DNA from 3 places in the Rahnella sp. RcJ3 genome. Region 2 is predicted to be linked to each of the others. Evidence: predicted binding sites of a transcription regulator. Region 2 holds the regulator's gene; each other region holds the start of a gene.

Region 1 (3,164 bases), on a different contig from region 2:
TGTGATGGCCACGCCGACGGCGAACAAAATCGGGTAGGTGACGGAAGTCTGGAAGAATTTGTACACCACCTGAGAGCCTTCCAGCAGGCGGGGTGAAACGCCGTGCGCCAGTTTCAGGCCAACGGCCGCAAACAGCATGCCGACCGGTGCAGGAAGACCAATCAGTTTGTGTAACAGCATGCCCACCATATACAGCAGAACGGCCAGCAGGGCGCCTGCCGCGATGGTGGTGACATCCGTTTTACCACCGGTGCCGCTCAGCTTGCTGCTGTCAGCGGTGGCATTTTTGGAGGACGGCATCAGCTGGCCTTCGCCGGTCAGATGCGGATAGCGTTTACCTAACTGGTTGAGCGAGCCGGAAATGACAATAGCGGTCAGGCTGCCCAGCATCACGATAGGCAGAATGCGACCCAGCGCCACGCCCTGATCCATATGCAGGATGGCTGCATAACCGATGGAAAGCGGGATCGCTCCTTCACCGACGCCACCGGCCATAATCGGCAGGATCAGGAAGAAGAAAATCTGAAAAGGTTCCATGCCCAGCGACAGACCCACGCCCATCCCGACCAGCATGCCGACCACTTCGCCACACAGCATCGGGAAGAAAATACGCATGAAACCCTGGATCAGCACTTTGCGATCCATGCTCATGATGCTGCCCACGATGATGCAACAAATGTAGAGATACAGAATGTTGGTGCTTTTATAGAACTTGGTGGTGGATTCCACCACGACATCCGGCAGCAGGCCGTAATAGACCAGCGCGGAAGGAATGAACGTGGCGCAAATCGCTGCCGCGCCCATCTTGCCGATGAAAGGAAGACGTTTGCCGAATTCGCCGCAGGCGAATCCAAAGAACGCCAGCGTGGCGACCATGACCACGATGTCGCTCGGCAGTTTGCCGTCGAGACAATCTATTGCGATAAGCAACCCCGCCATGGCAAACAGCGGCAACGGAATAATGCCGATTTTCCAGGTGTCGAGAATGTGCCACCATTTTTCTTTTAATGAGAGCTGTTTTGCGGAAGAAACTCCCGCGGGAACAGAATAAGTGTCGTCGGTTGTACTCATGATGAATCCCCTGTGTCAATTTGTGCAGGGAGTGTAAGAGGAATAATAACCGGTAATATGTGAAGTGCCGCAAATTAGACAGGGTATTTTAAAGGAGCGAAAGGTTTTTATGGTTTTAATTAATTTAAAAACGCGTGATGCGTTTATTTTCTCGTGGTTTTTATGGTGTTATTTGTAATTATAATATTACTGTTAATTTATCGTGAAATAGCTGTTGTGAATTATGTGTTGTGCCGTCAGAGGCTTGCGGTGCCTGAAGGTGTTCTGCGGCATGCCTCGCAACTTTGATCCTTCATTCTGACGGAAATACCGGAGAATGATAATCTTCACATACTGTTTGTTAATATCACGGTCTGGCGATAGGTTCTCCGATGCGGTTCCGTCCTTCTTTTCAGATAAAGCTTTTTGTTTATCTTGTTCTGTTATTTATGGCGCTTTTTTCGCTGACAGGTGTTTATTACTATCACGATATAGAACGTCAGTTATATGAAGATATGGGTATTCGTGCAAAAGTTCAGGCAGAGGAAATTGCACTTATTCCCTCATTAATTACCGCAGTTGAAAATAAGGACATTTCAGCAATTAACAGTTTAATGAGGAATATTTCTGCTCACAGCGATGCCAGTTATATGGTGATCGGCGATGGTAAAGCGATACATCTGTTTCATTCGATTTATGCTGACCGCGTCGGAAAAACGCTGGTCGGAGGGGACAACGAAGAAGTGCTGGCGGGTAAAAGCACCACCACCATCCGGCTGGGTGGGATCGGGCTGTCGCTGCGCAGTAAAGCACCGATCGTGAACGCGCAAGGCAAGGTGATGGGTATCGTTTCTGTCGGCTATCTCACCAGCCACATCAACAGCCTGACCGTTGAAAAAGCCATCCGCATTTTACTGGCGGCCGCTACCTTGCTGCTGGCGTTGTTTACCTTTTCATGGTTTTTTTCACGTTCGATTAAACGACAGATGTTTGCGCTGGAGCCCCGGGAAATCGGCCTGCTGGTGCGTCAGCAAAAGGCGCTGATGGAGTCGATTTACGAAGGGGTGATCGCCATTGATGCGCACTCCCGCGTGGCGGTCATCAACCAGGCGGCCAAAAAGCTGCTCAACCTTGACGTGCCGTCCCGTGAACTGCGTGGTCAGCCGCTCAGGCAGGTGATTGCGCCGGTCAGTTTCTTTGACCCGCAGGTCATGCTGAAAAAAGACATTCACGATGAAATCTGTCTGTTCAATAACCTGACCGTGATTGCCAGTCGGGTGCGGATCATGCTGGAAGACCAGCTTCAGGGCTGGGTGATCACTTTTCGCGATTGCAGCGATATCGACCGGCTCAGCATCCAGCTAAGTCAGGTGCAGCGCTATGCCGATAACCTGCGGGTGATGCGGCATGAACAGCTCAACTGGACGGCAACGCTCGCTGGCCTGCTGCATATGGGACGCTACGACGAGGCGATTCGTTATATCGAGGCCCAGTCTGAAAGTGCGCAGGAATTGCTGGATTTCGTTTCAGAGCGGTTCTGCTCGCCAAGGTTGTGCGGTTTATTACTCGGAAAATATGCCCGTGCACGGGAAAAAGGTGTTGAGCTCACATTCGATCCTGCCTGTGAATTAACGTATCTGCCTGCTGCGCTCAGTGAAACTGAACTGATGTCGATCATCGGCAACCTGCTGGATAACGCCATCGAAGCCACGTTACTGCGCGGCAGTGATGCCGGGCCGGTTGAAGTGTATGTCGTTTCCGGCACGGATGAGCTGGTGATTGAAGTCGCTGACCACGGCATCGGGATTGCGCAGGAGCGGCGCGAACAGATTTTTGCGCTGGGGGTGACATCCAAAACGCAAGGCGATCACGGGCTGGGACTGCATCTGGTTGCCAGCTATGTCAGCCATGCGGGCGGAACCATTGAAGTGTCCGATAATCCGCCGAGCGGCGCTGTTTTCTCGGTCTTTATTCCGGTGTGCTGCCCTGAAGAAAAGGGTGGTTTTATGCCGGTAATCCCCGACCAGAAGAACTGGAAGAGAGCAAATGATGCAAGCTGAAATGATTGACGTAATGATTGTTGAAGATGAAAACCAGCTGGCACAACTGTATGC
Region 2 (3,164 bases):
AGCAATCCAGCCAGCGTACCGAGTGCACGGTGCTGGATCCTCACCCGCGTGGCGTTATAACCGTTCTGGCTGACCAACATGATAGTCAGCAAGATCCAGTAGGGTTTGGGCAAATTGAAGAACAGACCCAGACTGCTGCCAATCGCCAGAATAATGCCCAAACGTGCGGCATTACGCAGTGCCACGGATTTGAAGGAAAGATAGCTTTTCAGCGCGGGCCAGAAGGGCAAACGCGGCTGGGTGTTCATCAGGTCACGTTTGTACAACGGCCGCTGTGTGCGTAACAGACGGGCAATGCGGCTGAAATGGTAATAACAAAACTGACCTACCGGATTGTCCGGGTTGCGCGCGGCGATTTTCTCCAGCGCGGTCAGCTCATTGGCCATCGTAAAGCGCCCGGATAAACGGTGATAAAGAATATCGTCGGCAATCACCCGAAGACGGGTGGAAATCACCTGTGCATTTCGGCGGATAACCGCTTCGGCATGGCTTTCCTCCACCAGTTTCTGCACTTCTTCCGGCTGATGCAGGCTCACTGTAATGTGCTCCTGCAAATCGAGCGCCACCTGAAAACGCTGAAACAGCCGCTTATGGTGATGATGATGTCCGTGCTGGGGCAACATGTGTAATTGCTGATAAAGCAGGGCAATCAGGTCGATAACCTGCTGCTGGCGGGCTAGCAGTGGGGGTAACGCGGTTTCGGGATCGGTGTGTTGCGTCAGCAGGCTGTACTTGGCTTCGAAATAATCCGCGAGTTGCAGATAGAGCTGGCTGAGTGTTTCGCGCATCGGCTGTTCTTCCGAAATACGAAACCACGCCCAGTTAAACAATCCGTACCAGGCTGTGCCAGCGGCGAACAACACCGGGGCCTGCCACATCGGGCGCACGCCCACCATACTCAGCGTGAAGATAGTCGCCACCAGCGCACCGGGCAGCAGGCGCGCATGCAGCGGGCTGATTTCACCGGTGACGCCGAGCAGTAACGCCAGCGACAGCATGATCAGCGGCAGCGGTATATGCCAGCTTTCGAGCATCAGTTGCAGCAGAAGGCTGCTCACGGCAAAGAGTGAACCGCCGACGAGCAGGCGTTTGAAAAAGCGTTTATGCGGGGTATCCAGACCGGCGATGTTACAACAGGCCGGGCAGAGGGAAAACAGCAGGCCCATTTGCAAATTGCCAAACAGCCAGCAAATGCCAACAGGTAAGCACAACACCAGCGTCTGGCGCAGCGCGTAGTTCACTTCAGGATGGTAAAACAGTCTTCGCCATAGCGTCATGGGTAAAGCTTAGCCCATAAAAAAGGCGCGACAGTGTTTTGCCGCGCCAATTTTTGAGGGATTAACGTGTGCCGTAAACGACAATCGTTTTACCGTGTGCGGAGATCAGGCTTTGATCTTCCAGCATTTTGAGAATGCGTCCGACTGTTTCACGTGAACAACCGACGATTTGGCCAATTTCCTGGCGGGTAATCTTGATTTGCATCCCGTCCGGATGGGTCATTGCATCAGGCTGTTTAGCCAGATTGAGCAAGGTTTGAGCGATACGACCGGTAACGTCAAGGAAGGCAAGGTTGCCGACTTTCTCTGACGTCACTTGCAGACGGTTGGCCATCTGCGCGGAGAGACGCATCAGAATATCCGGGTTAACCTGAATCAGCTGGCGGAATTTTTTATATGAAATTTCAGCCACTTCACAGGCAGTTTTAGCACGTACCCAGGCACTGCGTTCCTGACCTTCTTCGAAGAGTCCCAGCTCACCGATGAAGTCACCTTGGTTAAGGTAGGACAGTATCATTTCCTTGCCTTCTTCATCTTTAATCAGGACAGCAACTGACCCTTTCACGATGTAGTAAAGCGTTTCGGCTTTTTCACCCTGGTGAATCAGCGTACTTTTAGAAGGATACTTATGTATATGACAGTGAGACAGGAACCATTCAAGAGTCGGGTCTGTTTGTGGCTTGCCGAGAACCATTTGCTATTATCCTCTGTTGTTATCGCTGCCCAAAATCACAGGGCTCAGAGTTCCCTGTACGGCACTTCAAATCCAAAGCGCCCTTTCAGCATATAACTCTCCAGAAATGCTGCAAGCGGATGTCGGAGTGCAACAGCCTGTTTATTGCTGTCATCACCGTGGGTTCTGTACTTAAACCGCAAAAACCGTCACCGCAATTTACTGGAAAGTATGTTTCGGCTTTGTTTGTAGCACAGGTTTGAGATGCTGTCTTCTGTTGTCTCGCTTCAGCATGATGGCGATCGGGTTACGTTGCCAGATTTTAGGTGAAAGGGTACTCTGAGAGCAGATTTCGACAAGTTTATTCACCGGGAGAATAGTTCATGCATGCACGTGTCAAATGGGTTGAAGGACTGACATTTTTAGGTGAGTCTGCATCGGGTCATCAGATTTCAATGGATGGAAACGCGGGTGATAAAGCCCCAAGCCCGATGGAAATGTTACTGATGTCCGCAGGGGGGTGTAGTGCAATCGACGTGGTGTCAATTTTGCAAAAAGGTCGTAATGACGTGCGTGATTGTGAAGTGAAGCTGACCTCACAACGCCGCGAAGAAGCGCCGCGTCTGTTCACTCACATCAATCTGCATTTTATCGTCACCGGTAAGGATCTGACCGATAAGATTGTTGAACGTGCGGTCAGCCTGTCTGCCGAAAAATACTGTTCTGTGTCTCTGATGCTGGGGAAAGCAGCCACAATCACCCACAGCTTTGAAGTGATTGCAGCCGAATAAAGTTTACTCGATCTTCTTGCCTTCCATCAGGCGCTGCACCAGCGGCGCCATGATCAGCTCCATCGCCAGCCCCATTTTGCCGCCCGGCACCACCAGTGTTTTGATGTGCGAGATAAACGACCCTTGCAGCATGGCCAGCAGATACGGGAAATCGATGTCATCCAGTCCCTGAAAATGAATCACCACAAAGCTTTCATCCAGTGACGGAATGGCTTTGGCGGCAAACGGGTTCGAGGTGTCGATGGTGGGTACCCGCTGGAAATTGATGTGTGTGCGGGAAAACTGCGGCGTAATGTAATTGATATAGTCATCCATCGAACGCACGACGGAATCCATCACCGCTTCACGGGAATGCCCGCGCTCGCCGGTATCGCGCACCAGTTTCTGGATCCATTCGAGGTTGACGATAGGCACTACGCCGAC
Region 3 (3,164 bases), on a different contig from region 2:
CAATGGTGTCACCGCTTTTGCCTTCAGGCGGGGCGGGAATTGCCAGGCCGTATGGCCGGACAACTGTGCAATAAATGGCTGAACCAGCTGATAAAACGTCAGTGCTGCCGACACCGGATTCCCCGGCAAACCGCAGAACCAGCTGCTTTCCAGTTTACCGAAAGCAAAAGGTTTGCCCGGTTTCATGGCAAGTTTCCAGAAACCAATTTCACCCAGTTCATCCAGGATCTGCTTCGTGTAATCGGCTTCACCCACCGATACGCCACCGCTGGAAATCACCAGATCGGCAAACGCATTGGCTTCTTCGAAGGCTTTACGCAGCGCCAGGGGATTATCGCGAATAATGCCTAAATCCAGGACGGTACAGCCCAGTTGTTCCAGCATCAGGCGCACAGCGAAACGGTTGGTATCGTAAATCTGCCCCTCCTGCAAAGGCGTTCCCACCGGTTGCAGTTCATCGCCGGTGGAGAATACGGCGACTTTCAGCGGTTTCCAGACCTTGACGTGGGTGACGCCCAGTGAGGCCAGCAGCGGTAATTCTGCCGCACCGAGCCGTACACCGGCAGGCAGCACGCTGTCGCCCTGTTTAATGTCGTCTCCGGTCAGGCGGATATTCTGGCCTTTTTGCGCTGTTGCAGTGAAACGTACTCCTGCATCTGAAACTTCAGCCTGTTCCTGCATGATTACTGCATCGGCACCGGCGGGAACTGGCGCACCGGTCATGATGCGGATACAGGTTCCGGCAGGCCATTCGCCATGAAAAGGCGCACCGGCAAAGGCTTTGCCCGCGACCGGGAACACCGCGCCGTCGTGCAAGTCTGTGCAACGTACGGCATAGCCATCCATTGCGGAGTTATCAAAAGGTGGCACAAAAACCGGTGAAAGCACCGGTGCGGCGGTTATGCGGCCTGCGGCGCCAGCAAGTGGCAGGGATTCGGCCTCCTGACTTGTTTTAGGCGGTACACAGTCGTGCATTTTATCCAGCGCTTCGTCAAGTGAGATCAGACCGGCAGTATTGAATTCCATAAAAAATCCTTAGTCATTCGTCCCGGCGTAGCAGGTATTTTCAGCGGTGCCGGGCAGGGAAATGGAGCATGCGCATAGTATGACAGAGAAACGCAGCGAACCAAAAAGCGCCGAAGGCGTAAAAATTCTGCGCGGATTCCTGAAAAATTGAGATCGATCCCAAAATTAACAATGTAACGCAGGTATTATAGTTACCGTTATTTGTGACCTTCGTCACATAACTGTCATATAAACAGGAATAACCGGTGCTTAAAAAAAATCGCCATCAGGCCATCCTTCAGTTGGTTGAACAACATGAAGTGCTACAGGTAAGCGAACTGGCACAATCGCTGGATGTAAGTCTCGAAACGATCAGACGCGATCTGAGTGAAATGCAGGACAAAGGATTGATTTTACGCCGCCACGGACGTGCGCGTCGTCTGGCCGCTCAGCCTGAAACATCCTGGCTAAACAGTTTGCAGCGTTGCCCGCAGCTTTAAACGCAGCAACGAAATAAGAAAAGGGAAGGCTTTGATGCCTTCCCTTTTTTATGCGTGTGATTCAGAGACCTGAATTAAAAACGCCCCTGGATCCCAATATGGCCGACGTAGCCTTCCATATCGCCGTCAAACCCTTTGACGTATTTCACATCAGCATACACCGAGGTATTCGGTGCGAGTTGCGCCGTCATGCCCGCGCCGGTCTGCCAGTATTGATCGGAAAAATCCGTTGTACTGACATCGATTCCGCCGACATTGATATCCGGTGAATCCGAGAAATTACTCAGTACGTCGGCGGTCAGGTAAGGTTTGAATTTTTCACTGGCTTTATCTTCTGCCTGGTCGCGTAACAAACGCAACCCGGCACGCGCTGTGCCCTGATTGACAGAAACGCCAGAGATATCAGAAATTTCATCGCTGAAATCTTCTGAATTCAGATACTGATAAATGATCTGCCCCTGAGGTTCGATTTTCCAGTTGGTGCTGACGGCATAGGGTTGACCTGCTTCAGCAGAAAGCAATACGCCGTAGCTGTCCTGTTTCGTATCATGCAGGCTCTCATACTGGTTACGATACCAGGTGAACTGGCCGACAAGGTCAACGTAAGCGCCATCTTGTGCATATCGGGTGTAATAGCTGCCAACGCTGTAGGCATCACTGCGCACTGAGCCAGCATCCGCACTTTTCCCCGCCAACGTGCGCACCTGATCCTGCGTGTCGGTACTCTGGTTGCCCAATGTCGCCATGATGCCAGCGTGGACGCGTGTGCCGTTTTTCAGTTCATCCTGATATAAGTCGGTTCCGAATTGCGCGAACCAGTAATCACTGTCGTACCCAAAACGTCCCGCATCGAAGGAAGTGTGTTCTCCGCCGGTTCTCGCCCATGCGCGATTGTTGTAGCCTTTGCCATAGGTTTCTGTATCGCCCATACGCTCGTGCAGCGTGCCAGCAATACGCATGCCATAATACAAGTTCAGATAAGGTGCTGCGATATAACTGGGGATTTCGCCACGGTAAGTGTCTGGTGTAGCCGGGGCAGGCGCAGGAACATCCGGTGTCGGATTATCTGGCGTTGGGACATCAGGAACCGGCGCGTCAGGTGTTGGGATTTCAGCGCGCAGATACCAGTCATTCATATCGCCGGTGGCATCCTTGCTTCCTTCAAAAAGATAATAGTCGTAAGCGCCGATACTGACGCTGTTTTCCAGACTGAACAGGCCATTATGACGGCTGGCATCATCAATCTGAGCGACACGTATTCCGTCGTTAATTGTCTGTGCTGCCTTACCCGACGCAGAGATATGTAATCCGAACTGCCCGGACGCGTTGCCCGTAACATGAATGAGATCGCCAGTGCTGTTTCCCTGCGCATCCTGCTCCAGCGACGTATTCATAAAGAACGTACCCTTGCCTGACAGATTGTGCGTTTCCAGCGTTTTATAATCACCTTGTCCGGAAAACTGAACGCTGGCGTTATTCATGTTGAGTGAGTCGATGCGCGAGGAATCGGTCATCAGCCACTGACTGTCCTGAGCATCAATATTAATCGTACCGGCAGAAGCAGAAGAAAATTCCGTGCCATTCATCGCGCTGCCTTGCCAGGTTGAGTTAAGCAAATTGAGCGTCAGCTGGCTGGCGATCGGGTCTTCATCTGCGCTT

Evidence for each region. The regulator CRP, encoded in region 2, controls carbon source genes, mostly activating them, when cyclic AMP is high. The targets are predictions, from matches to a motif close to ATGTGANNNNNNTCACAT.
Region 1: a site for CRP is predicted at 1,129-1,146, ahead of DXU84_RS05355 (2-hydroxycarboxylate transporter family protein). Genes of this name have one in related genera too.
Region 3: a site for CRP is predicted at 1,228-1,245, ahead of DXU84_RS06155 (DeoR family transcriptional regulator). Genes of this name have one in related genera too.

Annotation. Positions count from the first base shown of each region.
Region 1 is NZ_QSNX01000003.1:109,175-112,338, reverse strand. Features, by position in the region: gene DXU84_RS05355 (2-hydroxycarboxylate transporter family protein) at 1-1,071, opposite strand, end outside; gene DXU84_RS05350 (sensor histidine kinase) at 1,443-3,110, shown strand; gene DXU84_RS05345 (response regulator) at 3,100-3,164, shown strand, end outside.
Region 2 is NZ_QSNX01000014.1:100,351-103,514, forward strand. Features, by position in the region: gene DXU84_RS18250 (YccS/YhfK family putative transporter) at 1-1,277, opposite strand, end outside; gene crp (cAMP-activated global transcriptional regulator CRP) at 1,339-1,971, opposite strand; gene DXU84_RS18260 (OsmC family protein) at 2,334-2,741, shown strand; gene DXU84_RS18265 (phosphoribulokinase) at 2,745-3,164, opposite strand, start outside.
Region 3 is NZ_QSNX01000003.1:301,695-304,858, reverse strand. Features, by position in the region: gene moeA (molybdopterin molybdotransferase MoeA) at 1-1,026, opposite strand, end outside; gene DXU84_RS06155 (DeoR family transcriptional regulator) at 1,272-1,505, shown strand; gene DXU84_RS06150 (autotransporter outer membrane beta-barrel domain-containing protein) at 1,580-3,164, opposite strand, start outside.